DNA from 2 places in the Hungatella sp. SB206 genome. Region 1 is predicted to be linked to the other one. Evidence: predicted binding sites of a transcription regulator. Region 1 holds the regulator's gene; the other holds the start of a gene.
What was found. The regulator HrcA, encoded in region 1, represses chaperone genes, less so after heat shock. The targets are predictions, from matches to a motif close to TGTTAGCACTCNNNNNNNNNGAGTGCTAACA.
Positions count from the first base shown of each region.

Region 2: M1L66_RS33320 (Hsp20/alpha crystallin family protein) is a predicted target of HrcA. The motif match lies at 5,205-5,235, and genes of this name have one in related genera.

Region 1 covers NZ_CP096603.1:5,630,356-5,637,995, forward strand. The annotation lists gene dnaK (molecular chaperone DnaK) at 1-1,106, opposite strand, end outside; gene grpE (nucleotide exchange factor GrpE) at 1,253-1,873, opposite strand; gene hrcA (heat-inducible transcriptional repressor HrcA) at 1,933-2,982, opposite strand; gene M1L66_RS24940 (3D domain-containing protein) at 3,295-4,098, shown strand; gene M1L66_RS24945 (3D domain-containing protein) at 4,328-5,056, shown strand; gene M1L66_RS24950 (bacterial Ig-like domain-containing protein) at 5,226-7,640, opposite strand, start outside.
Region 2 covers NZ_CP096603.1:7,409,759-7,417,398, forward strand. The annotation lists gene M1L66_RS33295 (TIGR01906 family membrane protein) at 1-488, shown strand, start outside; gene M1L66_RS33300 (D-alanyl-D-alanine carboxypeptidase family protein) at 574-2,256, shown strand; gene M1L66_RS33305 (sensor histidine kinase) at 2,281-3,357, shown strand; gene M1L66_RS33310 (response regulator) at 3,350-4,060, shown strand; gene M1L66_RS33315 (3'-5' exonuclease) at 4,057-5,049, opposite strand; gene M1L66_RS33320 (Hsp20/alpha crystallin family protein) at 5,365-5,793, shown strand; gene M1L66_RS33325 (HdeD family acid-resistance protein) at 5,915-6,511, shown strand; gene M1L66_RS33330 (EAL domain-containing protein) at 6,514-7,640, opposite strand, start outside.

The sequences.
Region 1 (7,640 bases):
GGAGTAACATCCAGAAGAAGGATATCGCCTGCGCCGGCATCGCCTGCCAGCTTACCGCCCTGGATGCTGGCGCCGATCGCCACACACTCGTCAGGATTTAAGGTCTTGGACGGTTCTTTTCCTGTCAGCTGTTTTACTTTTTCCTGTGCTGCCAGCATACGGGTGGAACCGCCTACCAGCAGAACTTTTCCAAGCTCGGAAGCTGTGATTCCGGCATCTCTTAATGCGTTCTGTACCGGAACAGCTGTACGCTCGATCAGATCGAGTGTCAGCTCGTCAAATTTCGCTCTCGTTAAGTTCATATCGAGATGCTTCGGGCCTTCTGCCGTAGCAGTGATGAACGGTAAGTTGATGTTGGTGGTTGTGGAGGAGGATAATTCCTTCTTAGCCTTCTCTGCAGCTTCTTTTAATCTCTGCATAGCCATCTTGTCACCAGATAAGTCTACGCCCTCTGTCTTCTTGAATTCGTCTACCATCCACTGGGTGATGCGGTTGTCGAAATCATCGCCGCCCAGACGGGTGTCGCCGTTTGTGGAAAGCACTTCGATTACGCCGTCGCCGATTTCGATGATGGAAACATCGAATGTACCGCCGCCTAAATCGTATACCATGATCTTCTGCTCTTTTTCATTGTCAAGGCCGTATGCCAGCGCTGCTGCCGTCGGCTCGTTGATAATACGCTTTACATCAAGGCCGGCAATCTTGCCTGCGTCCTTGGTTGCCTGACGCTGTGCGTCGTTGAAGTATGCAGGAACCGTGATAACGGCCTCTGTTACCTTCTCACCCAGATAAGCCTCTGCGTCAGCTTTTAACTTCTGCAGAATCATCGCGGAGATTTCCTGCGGTGTGTAGTTCTTTCCGTCGATCGCTACCTTGTAGTCTGTACCCATATGTCTCTTAATGGAAGAGATGGTTCTGTCCGCATTGGTAACCGCCTGACGCTTTGCAGGCTCACCTACCAGTCTCTCACCGTTTTTTGTAAATGCTACGATAGATGGTGTTGTTCTTACCCCCTCACTGTTCGGAATAACAACCGGTTTTCCACCTTCCATAACAGCCACACAGCTGTTAGTAGTACCTAAGTCAATACCAATAATCTTGCCCATAGTTTTTTCCTCCTATAATTGTCTTTACTCTCAATTTTATCATTTAATAAAGGTATGTTCAGCTCATCTAAGCTCGAAAGAACCTCGCTAAGATTCGTGAACGACGTTCGCACTAAACCCGAAAAGACCTCGTTAAATGCTCACAGTCAATTGGCTACCTGAACCATGGAGTGTCTCACCACGGTATCCCGGTAGGTATAACCCTTCTGAAGTTCCATGGCGATCGTGTTCTCGCCAAGGGATTCGTCATCAATATGCATCACTGCGTTGTGGAAATTCGGGTCAAATGGCTGACCCACTGCTTCGATCGGTTTTACACCTGCATCTTCCAGCGTCTTCATAAGCTGTCTATATATTTTTTCCATTCCTTCTGCAAACGGAGCGCCCTTATCCTCCTCCGGAACGGCTGCAAGGCCTCTCTCGAAATTGTCGACCACCGGAAGTATCTTTTCAATGATATCTCTGGCACCGATTTCAAACATGGCAGATTTTTCTTTTTCTGTCCTCTTTCTGTAGTTATCGAACTCGGCCATATTCCGCTGCAGACGGTCGGTCAGTTCCTCTATCTTGATGTCTCTCGGATCTTTCTTCTCTTTCTTCTTTCCAAAAAATCCTTTTTTCTCCGGTTCTGTCTGCTTTTCTTCTACCGGCTCTTCTTCTCCGTTTTTTTCCTCAGCGGCATCCTCGGCACACGCGTCTGTCTCTGCGGCCTCTTTTTCGCCTTTTTCTATTTCCTTTTCAACGGAACCGGCGTCTTCAGCCTTCATGGCCTCTTCTACCAGTTCCTCTTCTATTCTCGTCTCTTCGCTGCTCACTGTTCTTCCCTTCACCTTTCATCTTTTTTCAGGATTGAATCCAGCTGCGTCATGAGATTCCGCAGCGTATTCAAAACCTTTTCATAGTCCATACGCTTTGGACCGATGATACCGATCGTTCCCCTCAAGCCCTCGCCCAGCTCGTAATTCGCTGTGACGATACTGCAGTCCCTCATCGTCTGCACCGGCGCTTCCTCGCCGATATAGACCTGAATTCCCGAACTGCTTTCTGAACTGTTCACATCATCGACCAGCTCCTGAAGAAGTTCTTTCTGTTCCAGCGTACCGATCAGACGGCTTGCCATCTCTCCGTCGCTTAACTCCGGATACTTGAAAATGTTCGTGGCGCCGCTGGTGTAAATCTGCAAATCATCGTCGTCCGCCCGGATTGCTTCCGCAACCTCGCCCAGAACCCGGTCGACCACCTCGCTGTGTATGCCGGCCTGCTCCTTTAATCTGCTGATCACGTCCAGATTGATTTCCTCTATGGTCAGCCCGTTTAAGGCATTATTAAGAAGAATGTTAAGATTTAAAAGCCCTTCATCGCTTAGCTGCTGGCTGACGGGGATCATGGTGTTCTTAATCATGTTTCCCTCTACAACGATGACCACCAGAAGCTTTCCATCATCAACCTTGGACAGCTGGATGAATTTCAGCTTGTTTCTGTGATACTGGGGAGCGCTGATCAAAGCCGCGTAATTCGTGTTCTGCGCCAGGATTCTTGCCATCTGCTTCAGCAGAAGCTCGACCCGGTCCACACGCTTTAGCATCAGGTCCTTGATTTCAGTAAACTCTTCTTCTTTCTCCTGCATGATCTGATCCACATAAAAACGGTATCCCTTATCGGAGGGAATCCGCCCGGCCGACGTATGCGGCTGTACAATGTATCCCAGCTCCTCCAGATCAGACATCTCATTCCGGATCGTGGCTGAACTCAAATTCAGATCGGTGTACTTGGAAATAGTTCTGGAACCAACCGGTTCGCCAGTTTCTAAGTACGTTTTAATAATAGCCTTCAAGATCGTAACCTTACGGCCGTCCAACTGGTCCTTATCGTTCAACCCGCCACACTTCCTTTCTGAGTCTTTCTGTTAGCACTCAACGTTTGGGAGTGCTAACATCTTCATTTCATAATATATTCTTTTTTCCCTCATTTGTCAATACATTCGATTGAAAATTTTTTGAGAATTTTCTGTGAACTTCTTCTTTATAAATTATAAAGCATTTTAATGAAGTAAGACAAATGTTACAAACGTATTGCCAGTATTTCCTTGACATTTAACATTTTTGTAATATAATGAAAATTGATACACCATAACAACGCATTTTTCTATCATATTTCACGGAAAAATCATAATATTGCGAGGTAAATCATGAAAAAGAAATCAGGAAAGCTTCTTCTGATGCTGTGTGTGACGCTCCTCTGTACCCTGTTTTTATCCATAACAGCTCTGGCTGCCGAAGAAAAAGGCGCTCTCACAGCCGTGGATGGAAACCATATTACAGGGTGGCTGAAGGACAACGCGGAATCCGGCGAGACGGCAGCGGTTGAACTGCATATTTACAAAGACGGAGCCGCCAAAGCGGCAAAGGTCATCACAGTACCGGAAGAAAGCTACAGCGAAGAGGCAGGAAAGTCCTATGGAGACGGCTGTCGTGCATTTGACTATAAGATCAACTGGGAAGAAATAGGCGGAAGCGCTTATAAAGTAGAAGCCTGCCTGGTAACCGGAGATGAAAAAACACTTCTTACCGGCTCCCTGGAATACAAACCGGCACCAGAAGCCTTAAAGAAAACTGAAAGCACCAGCGAGGAGATCGGCCCTGGAATCCCGAAAAAAGAGGAGAAACCAGTGGAAGAAACCTTCGGAGGATATAAAAAAGGAGAGTCCCTCGGGATCTTCAAGACCACCGGATACTGTGGATGCAGTAAATGTTCCGGCGGCAGCGGCCTCACCTATTCCGGTACCGTGCCGCAGGCAAATCACACCATATCAGCAGACATCACCGTACTTCCCCTGGGAACAAAGGTAATAATCGGTGAAACTGTTTACACGGTAGAGGACATCGGAAGCGGAGTGGACGGCCATACCGTAGATCTCTACTTCTCAAGCCACCAGGAAGCACTGGATTATGGAGTAAAAAAACAGGAAGTATTTCAGGCAATTGCGGAGTAGATCCTGAATTATAATATAAGAAGAAAAGCCTTTCAATCAACACATCAGAACGAATAGAGACGCCTTATGAAACATCGGGCATCTCTATTTTTTTATTCATATCCTTGACAAATCTGGAAAATAGTGTAAAATGTGTATTTGTACCTCATTTATTACAAAACTGTTACATATATATATAATATATTAAAATATGTTACAGTTAGTAAAAAAGAAAGGATGTATTTATTACATGAAACGATTGAAACGAAATCAACTGTTCTTCGGAACTTTACTTATGATGACATTTTTATTAGGTACCGCTGTCCCGGCTCTCGCAGGGCAGACACCCGGAGTTCTGGATTGTGTGGAAGGCGACAGCGTCCGGGGCTGGGCCTGGAACAGCTCCGATCCCGCTTCCGCGGTAGAAGTCAAGGTCACAGTCACCAATCAGGCGACAGGACAGACAGAAGCCGAGTACACGGCTCCCGCCGATGACTATCGGGAAGACCTGGTCAGGAAAGGCACCGGAACCGGCAATTACGGATTTGAAGTAATCGTACCGTGGGAATCATATGAGGACGGTTCCTATCTCGTTGAAGCCTACGCATCAGGAATGAAGCTCTCCTGCCCGAAGGTACACAGTGTTGGCGACATGCAGGTCATGAGCTCTGACGGAAGCGCAGGAACGCTTCGCTCCCTCGGTATCTTTAAGACCACCGGCTACTGCCCATGTTCCGCCTGCTCCGAGGGATGGGGACGCCACACCAGCACAGGAGCCATCGCCTCCGCCAACCACACGATCGCGGTTGACCCGAGAGTGATTCCTTACGGAAGCAAGATTATGATCAACGGCGTGATCTATACCGCAGAGGACCGCGGCGGTGCAGTAAAAGGAAACCATGTTGATATCTTCTTTAATACACACGGAGAGACGAGGGCATATGGTACCAGAAGTGCGGAAGTGTTCCTGGTTCAGTAAATCAATAAGGCTTCCCTAAAACGGGAATTAAGACCGTATACCGTATATGCCATGATGTACACGGCATTTTGCCATATGCAGCTGCCTGCTGCCTGTACATCTGCATATCTTACGGTATACGGTCTCATATTATATTTTCAGAATATTCCCTGCAAATTTGTATGACAGCTTACTGTTGTATCCAGGCGCCATCCTTACCGACAGTAAATCCATCCGGTGTCACAGTATTTACTGCCATAGCTCCGTTCCACCCCAAATAGTACCAACTATTTTCCCAGCTTATCCAGCAGGATTCCGCCATGCTTCCATTCGGATTCATAAAATACCAGAGGCCATCTACTAAAATCCAACCAGTATTCATATATCCCATTCCATCAAAATAGTACCAGAGGCCGTCAATCTGCGCCCAAGAAGAAGTGATATATCCGCCTGCAATTTTCTGATACCACCAGCCAATATCATCTTTCTTCCATGCTCCCGGAATCGTATTGACTGATTCCCCTATACTGCCGCTGTCGCTGCTGTCAGTTCCACTTGGTGGAATTATCTCTTCTTTTTTATTCCCCAACACAAACAATGATGAATCTGATATCAGGAAGCTTATCTGATCTCCTTTGACCGTAGGAATTAGAGTATTCCATCCGTTATTGCGATACTCATAAATCATCAGATTCTTTTTAGTAAGACCGGCCGGTATCTCCATCTGAAAACGAATGGGAAGCACTGGCTGAATCTCTTCCTCATTTGCGGTAAGAAATGTATTGACTGCGATCGGGTTGTCTAACACCTCTGAGATTTCAGATACCATCTCATCCGCCGTAGTATTACCAATTCTAAGCCGGACCTGCTGGGAGTGACTCAAGCTTATGTCAGCACTGAAGATAAGCCCCTGTGTATTAACTTTTTTAAAGAAGCCGTTTGTATCGATGACGACTTTGATATCCGGATACGCCTTTGTCAGCAACCTGTCAAGAAATAAAAGCTTGGAATATAATTTATCGCTTATTCTGCCATTTTTACCGTACGTATCCAGGCACTCCTTCGCCTCATCAAGAGCTTGGCTGAATGCAGCTTCTTTTTCACTGTCCATCATATATTCTCCGTACTGTAAAGCCTGTTCCAGCCGGTTCTGTGCTGCGGACAGCGCCCCGCTTATCAACTTCTCCCTGTCCTTACTCACCTTTACTGTAAAGCTGTCAGAAAATACGAGTTCTTCGCCAGCCTCGCCTTCTTCGTAATAAAAAACTTTTACTTTCCGGTTTCCTGTTTTCGATAAATCTGATATTTCTACTTCCAATTCCTCCATCGGCACCCGTTCCGTATACGTTGCATTACTGGAAGTTGCATACACCTTTACTGTCTTTTCCACGATCATACCATCTGCATCAAAGTCGTCTTCCGGCTCATACGTCAACTTATACGGTTTTCGGGTTACATTGATCTTTTCCACAGATCGTATGGATTCATCCCCGTCCAATACTCGGATATCAAAATAATCCTTTAATTCTGCTGCCGGTTCATCGCCTTCTGTGATGGCTGCTGTAACTGTAACCGTAGATGTTCCTGCTTTTTTAGTATTGTACTCTAATGTATAATCTCCATCCTTTAGCACTACAACATTTTCATCCGTTAAGTTAAGTCCGCGTACTTCCAATCCCTCCGGATTAATCTCATCTCCAACAGTATAAATGAGCTGATTCGGCTTTTTAACCACTTTAATAGATTGATTCAGTTTCGTTTCATAAACCATAACAGAGAATGACGTTTCATAAGTAATTGGCTCGGCTATGCTTCTGTCCGTGTACGAAACCGTAATTTTTTGTGCTCCCGTTTTTAATGGATCCAGCTCTCCTACCGTATACTCTTCAGCCTCTAATTGTCTTTCCTCCACCCCATTTTTGCAGATAGAAACCTCCAGGCCAGTCAAATCCAGTTGCTGCCCGATCCAGTATTTTATCTTCACAGGCAGCGTTTTTATCCTAAGTTCCCTGTCAGCGTGCTCTTCCTCCATCTTTACCAGCTGGAAATCTACAGCTTCCGCATTACTGCCATTGATTTCAATGGTCTTTACTTCCTGCTTATATCCGTTTTTGGCGGGAATCTCTACGCTGTATCTACCTTCTGGTAAATTCCAGAAGCTGTAGGCTCCTTCTTCAGTTGTTTTTGCTGCATCGGAGGGGCTTGCCATGCTGATATCACTGCCCTCATACAGATTTACGGAAACATCTTCCATGCACTCGCCTTTTTCTCCTGTTACACGCCCGGCTATCCCATAGGAATTCACAGAGGCAGCCTCAAAAGCCTGAATTTCCGAATAACTCATTCGAGCACTGTAATTTCCCCAGCCCCCCTTATGTCCTCTTCCAAATACACGCAGATACCGTGCAGACACCGGCTCATTGAGAGAGATGATCTGAGGCGCTTTCCGCAAATTGCCCGATATATCGGTATCACTTTCCATCACCACATCCGCTTTCCCGAAGATCGTCGTAGTTGTATCCGATGTAAAATCCGGTGATGTGCTAAGCTGGACCATGCAATCTTTCCAGGTTACTGACCGTAAGTCTGTTAAATACCAAAAGCG
Region 2 (7,640 bases), 1.8 Mb from region 1:
GAAAACGGGCTGATCTCCATGTAGACACCACCATGGGCGGAGTTTCACGGGAATTTTTCAATGAGCGGGAAATCGCCCATATGGAGGATGTCCGCGGACTCTTCTTAGACGCGCTCGCCATCCGCCGTGGCTGCCTGCTCCTTATGGCTCTATGCATCATTATCCTGTTACTGCTGAAAGCCGACTTTAAGCGGGTATTCCCGAAATCGGTCTGTCTGGGGACCGGTCTGTTCTTCGGCATCACCGCAATCCTCGCGGCTATTATTTCCACGGATTTTTCGAAATATTTCATCATGTTCCATCACATCTTCTTCCGCAACGATTTATGGATTCTGGACCCTGCCACGGATATGCTGATCAATATCGTACCGGAGGGATTTTTCAGCGACACGGTGCTCCATATTGGAATCACCTTCTTTCTCTGTGTCGTCATTGTCTTCGGTCTGGCCCTCTTTTTCCTTAGAAAATCAAAGAAAAATAGCGTTTGAACCTTTACTTGTTACAGGAAATAACCTATACTGTAAAGTGGACCTTTTTATGAAACCGAATGAAAATACGGAGAGATTACACGATATGACGCAATTGATAAAACGAATGTCGGCGTTCCTCTTATGTCTGATGCTCCTTATGGGTGTATTTACGGAAACTGCACTGGCGGCCCCTGACTGGCCCTCCGATGTTTCCGTTCAGGCGGAAAGCGGTATCGTCATAGACGCGGACACCGGAACCGTACTTTGGGGACAAAATATTCACAACCAGTATTTTCCGGCCAGTATTACGAAGATTATGACGGCTCTGATCGTCATTGAAAAATGCAGCCTCGATGAAACCGTCACCTTCTCCCACAACGCGGTCTTTAACGTGGAAGCAGGAAGCAGCAACGCAGGGATCAACGAGGGGGACAAGCTGTCCGTCAAGGACTGTCTCTACGCCCTGCTTTTAAAATCGGCCAACGAATCGGCCAACGCCCTTGCGGAGCATGTGGCCGGAAGTACAGAAGCGTTTGCAGATATGATGAATGCAAAGGCGAAGGAACTGGGCTGCACTGACACCCATTTCGCCAACCCCAGCGGTTTAAACGACCCGGAACACTATACTTCCACATACGACATGGCATTAATTGCCAGAGCTGCCTTTTTAAATCCCACCTTCGAGGAAATCGATTCCACCACCTATTATAAGCTTCCGCCCAATTCCATCAACCCGGAAGGTCTGACCATCTATCCGGGCCATAAGATGCTTAAGAAGAGTACGCCGTACTACTATCCCGGCATCGTGGGCGGCAAAACCGGCTACACCACACTGGCGGGCAACACGCTGGTCACCTGTGCCAAAAAGAACGGTTTAAAGCTTATTGCCGTCATCCTCAAGGGATCTACGCCTCAGTACTGGACCGATACTAAGAATCTGCTGGACTTTGGATTCCAGAACTTTGTCTCCGTCCGAGCGGCGGATCACGAGACGAAATACAGCCCCGTAAGCAGTGATTTAACCTTCGGCGGCCTCACCCTGGATAAGCCCGCGGCGCTCATTTTAGATCCTGACGGACGGATCATTCTTCCGAAAACGGCCGAATTTTCCGACGCCGAGGCAACGCTCAGCTATGATATCTCAGACAGCGACCCCGATAACGCGATTGCCAAAATCTGCTACCGTTACAATGAACGCCAGATCGGCTGTACCTATCTGGAGACCAACCAAGCACTGTTTGAAAGCGCCGCGTCCTCCCATCAGGTTCCGGCCGCCCTCAAGGAAGGCGAATCCGCGGCAGGAGCCGGGCAAACTTCGGATGGCTCCAATCAGACTGCTGCCGGTTCGGAGAACTCCGGCGCCCAGACAGAAGCTGCCGCACCTGATACAGCCAGCAGCGGAGAGAACGGCGGAGCCGCCGCACCGTCATCAGACGGAACCAGTGCTCCGGAGGGAGTGAACCCTCAGGGCGAGACAGAGCTTCCAAAAGAGACTGAGGATTACAGAGAAAAGGCATTAAGACCCTTTGAGATACCGGTCATCGCCTGGATCATTCTCGGCAGTGTCGCCGGCGTCGTGCTCCTTGGCGCGCTCATCGCCTTCCTGATCCTCAGAAAGAACAGGGAGGCCCAGGAATACCATTTCCGTCATGAACAGAGGTTAAAACGTCTGCAGGATTCCGGCGTATCCGCCGATGAATTCAACAACCTGATGGAACAGAGGCGCAGCGCCTACACGTCCAAACGAAAGAAAGGCCGCGGAAACCGGCATTTAAAATTCAAATAATCCGCGGAAAGGCAGTAAAAGACAATGAGGATAAAAAGACAAGGCAAGATGCCAAAAGAAGATTTAATCCGGAATATCGTCGTCACATCGGTTTTCCTGCTTGGTGCTACCTTCTGTTCGATTCTGTTTCTCTTTGTCGGGGGAAACCGGACAAATGTGGGGATCGTCTTCATGCTGGCGGTCATGCTGACGGCGCGCTACACCGACGGCTACGTACCTGGAATCGTAGCCTCCGTTTTCGGTGTTATCTGTGTGAATTACGTGTTTACGTATCCGTTTATGGAACTGGATTTTACACTGGATGGCTATCCGGTAACCTTCATTGCCATGCTTCTGATCTCCGGTATTACAAGCACCACCACCACCCATTTAAAAGAGCAGAACCACATCCTGATGGAGGCCGAAAAGGAGACGATGAGGGCCAACTTGCTGAGAGCTGTCTCCCATGACCTGCGGACTCCGCTGACCGGCATCATCGGCGCCAGCAGCGCCTACCTGGAAAACATGGACCATATGACAGAGAACGAAAAGACCGTCATGGTGTCCAACATCAACGAAGATGCCAACTGGCTTCTCAACATGGTGGAGAATCTGCTCAGCGTCACCAGAATCCGCGATACCGAGACCCAGGTGACGAAATCCTCAGAACCGCTGGAGGAGGTGGCCTCAGAGGCAGTACAGCGGTTTCACAAGCGCCTTCCCGACGCTACCGTTCATGTCACCGTACCGGATGAATTCATCATGGTGCCCATGGACGCCACCCTGATCGAGCAGGTTATCATAAACCTGCTGGAAAACGCGGTCTATCACTCGCACTCGGATGAACCCATCGATTTTAATATCACCGTTCACGACGGTCTGGCCTGGTTTGACATCACGGATCATGGCACCGGAATTCCGCCGGAGCGGCTGGACACACTGTTTGACGGCTACACGCCATCCCCGAACAGCAGCGGAGATTCCCACAAAGGAATGGGGATCGGGCTGTCCATCTGCAAAACTATTATTACCGCCCACGGCGGCACCATAACAGCCGCAAATGAAAAACAGGGAGCCCGGTTCACATTTACGTTACCGTTAGGAGAAGATATCTATGAGTAAGTTAACGATCGTTATTATAGAAGATGAGAAGAACATACTGAGTTTTATCGAGGCGGCACTGGAGACTCATGATTACAAGGTACTCACCGCCGTCAGCGGAAAAGAGGGCCTGTCTCTGATCAACGCCTGCTGCCCGGACATGATCCTTCTGGATCTGGGGCTGCCCGACCTGGATGGAATCGACATCATCAAGAATGTGCGCAGCTGGTCCAACATCCCGATCATCGTCATATCCGCAAGAACCCAGGAGCAGGAAAAGGTCGCGGCCCTGGATTTCGGCGCAGACGACTACATTACGAAGCCCTTCGGCACCAGCGAGCTTCTGGCGCGCATCCGCACCGCGCTTCGTCATGGCAAGCCAACCGTCAGCACCGGAGATGGAACTCTTGTTCAGCCAACCTACCGCAGCGGGGATCTGGTCATTGATTTTGACAAACGCCTCGTCACGCTTAAGGATAAGGAAGTCCACTTAACCCAGATTGAGTACAAGCTGGTCTCCCTGCTGGCCGAGCAGTCCGGGAAAGTTCTCACCTATGATTACATCATCAGCAGAATCTGGGGTCCATTTGCGGACAGCAACAATCAGATCCTGCGGGTCAATATGGCTCATATCCGCAGAAAGCTGGAGATCAATCCTGCGGAACCTCAATATATTTATACAGAAATAGGCGTTGGATACAGAATGCGGGAAAGCGAAAATTAATCGCTTCCCCGCATTTTTATATTCGTCTTCTGTTTTCTGTGTTTCGTCTTTTCAATGCGCTTCTTCTTCGCTTCTTCCTTCTTCTCGCTGATCTGACGCGCCCCCTCCTCGTCTACCAGCTTCATGGTCTTTACGGCGTAGACTCGTCCGTCGTCACTGCGCTTCATGCGGATCTTCCCTTTTAAGTATCCGTGCTCCGGGCAGACACCCAGGGCAAAGTAGAACTTCTGATTCACAGAGAACCAGCGGACCTTCTTTCTGAGCATACGGTTGCAGCGGTAACAGATTAAATCGGTGACCGTCTTGTCCGCAATCGCCTCCTCTTTCGTCTCAAATGTCCTTGAAATGTATTTAGAGTATCCGGGAAATATGAGGTAGACCTCCTCTTCCTTACTCTCAGGAAGCCGGTAATAATCGGTGGACCAGTATTCCATCACCCGCTCAAAGTCCATGGCTGCCATGACACGCCCCGTGTAATGGGCATCGTCAAGCGCGCGGTGGAAGGGACGGTCTTCCATGATTCCCAGTTCCCGGGCCGTGATATCCAGCGACTGCTTCTGTTTTCCGTCTCCCTGAAGAAGGCTGTAGAGCTTCTGGACATCGTAATAGAGAAGGGGCTTGTCGAATGGAATCTCCACGCCGTAAAACGCCATGTTTCTCTGCAGCTCCGTCAAGTCCATGGACCCCCAGGTACAGAACACGCAGTCGTTCCCGCACCATTCGAGAAAGTCCCTGATGACAGCCACAAACGTCTCACCATTGCGTTCCAGCTCGGCCATGTCCATATGGGTTACCTCGGAGATCCGGTAGTGCATCTGCGGATAGACCCGCGGCCGGATCAGACGGCAAAACTGCCCGGTCTCCTGAAACGCTTCATCCAGGCGGACAGCTCCGATTTCTATAATTTCAAAAGGAAAATGGTCAATCGTCCCCTCTTTTCCGTCAGGGCTCTGATTCCATTCCAAATCCAGTACAATATAATTCTTCATAAAATTCTCCTTTGTGCTATTATATGATAGTTTATCCATTCATACAAGTTCATGCCTCCTATTTCAAACAATTATTTTTTGCTTAATAACGGTCATTATGGAACAAGCTCTTTAAATTGTATTTACAATATGAATTTTCTGTGAAAAAAGCATAAAATTAGCACTCTGCTGTTGACAGTGCTAACAAATGGTGCTATAACGTAATTGTAACAAAAAGGAGCACCACAATGAAAAAGGTGGCCGACTTTTAACCATATATGTGCTGCCGACAAGGTGTCAACACATATAAGAAATTCATTTTAGGAGGAATGACTTATGATGATGCCTAGTATTTTTGGAGAAAACTTATTTGACGACTTTATGGAAGATGCTTTCAAGAGCCCGATATTCGGGAAACGGGAAAAGAATCTGATGAAGACCGATATCAGAGAGAATGAAAACGGTTATGAACTCGATATGGATCTGCCCGGATTTAAGAAAGACGAGATCACCGTCAGCCTTCGCGACGGCTATGTAACCATCTCCGCCGAACGCGGTATGGAACGAAGCGAGAAGGACGAGAAAACAGGTAAGTACGTTCGCCAGGAACGCTACAGCGGTTCGTGCCAGAGAAGCTTCTATGTCGGCGAGGCTGTAAAACAGGAAGATATGAAGGCTCGCTTCGAGGATGGTATCCTTCATCTGGAATTTCCGAAGACCTCCCAGAAGCAGGTTGAGGAAACACACCGCATCTTAATCGAATAACAGGCAAATCCCGGGACGAAAAAGCCCTCCATCCCGGAACAGGGCGGGCCGCAGAAGACGGCCCGCCCTGTTTTAACAAAACACCGGTATCCCAATGTCCAATTACAAAAGGAGAATTACTATGATCTGGAAAGAAATGAAACGCTCATACCTTGTCATATCCATCTGCGCCGCATTGCTGGGCCTTCTGCTGCTTCTGCTGCCCGGACCCACACTGGCGACGGCCGGCATCTGTACAGGCGTCTGTTTCATCGTCTACGGCGTCACAAAACTGTTTGAAGTTACCCGGTTCAAAAATCACTTTGCCAATTACTGGCTGCAGTGTGTGCTGGCGGTTCTGCCCATCGTATTCGGAGTAATTTTTCTTTTTAAACCGCTGGCCGCAACCTCCATACTTCCGCTTATCCTCGGCATCTTTCTGGCCGTCTATGGAATTATAGGTCTTAAGACCTCTGTGAAGCTTAAAAAGTTTGGCCTGGATTCCTGGTGGTTTAACTTAATCACGGCTGTTTTAACCATCCTCTTAGGCGCTCTGGCTGTCTTCAATCCTTTTGCCACGGCAGCTGCCATGATCATGATGATGGGCGCTATCCTGTTTACACTCGGTGTCTTCCACGTAGTACAGTACTTTGTAGCCTCACACCGCTTTAAAAAGATCGGAAGACAGATTTCCGAGCTGGAGAAGGAATGGGATTCCTTCGACTGGTTCTGGTTTTAATATTACACCGAAAACTGCTCCACCTCCACGGGTTTGCTGTAATAGTAGCCCTGGATGGTGGTGCAGCCGTAGGCCTTTAAGAGCTCCAGCTGTTCCTTTGTCTCCACCCCTTCCGCCACACAGTCCACATGAAGGCTGCGGCACATCTCAATGATACACTTCACAACAATCTGATTCTTTTCATTCCCCACCAGATTTTCAATCAGCGATTTATCCAGCTTCACCTCATCAAAATGCATGATGGACAGGATGGACATATTGGCGTAGTCCGCCCCAAAATCGTCCAGTGATATGCGGAACCCCGCTTTCCGGAGCTTCGAACCGACGGCCTCTATCACCTTGTGTTCGAAATCCCCGATACTCTCCGTGATTTCTATCATCACCAGGCTGCTGGGAACATCATATTTGTTCTTAATCTCTGTCAGCATCTGGAATAAATCGCTTTCCAGCAGAGTAATTCTGGAGAAATTCACAGAGACGGGAATCAGGGGCCTGCCTTCCGCTTTCCACCTGGAGAGAAGACGGAACACCTCCTCCAGCATATAAAAATCGAGATACCGGATAAGCTTCATCTTTTCCAGCAGCGATACAAATTTAACCGGGGACTGCAGCTCATGGCCCGGCGCCTGATACCGTGACAGCGCCTCCACAGAATGCACCGTTCCCGTCTCCGGATCGAACTTGGGCTGAAGATAGAGCCGGTAATATCCCTGCTCCACATCATGGACTAAAAGCTTCATCCCTTCCGGTGAATAGTGTTTGCGCACATCGTCGCTATTCTTGTAGTAAATCTGTTTATTCACCAGCATCAGCTCTTCCGCGTGATGAAGAAGCATATCGAAATCAGTTAAGTGTTCCACCCACGTGGAACCTAAGGATACTCCGTTGGGCGTCTTCGAATCCAGCTCTATCCCCATCTCCCTGACATGCTTCATGAAGACCTCATACTCCTGGTTCATGGCGATGATCACGAACTCGTCGCCGCTCAGGCGGAATATCTCCCCATCCGGGAAACAGGAACGCATGACCGCAGTTACCGTGATGATGGTTTCATCTCCCCTGGAATGTCCGTAATCCTGGTTTAGCTGTTTCAGTCCGTTAATATCCGCTGTGATCATTCCGCAGGACT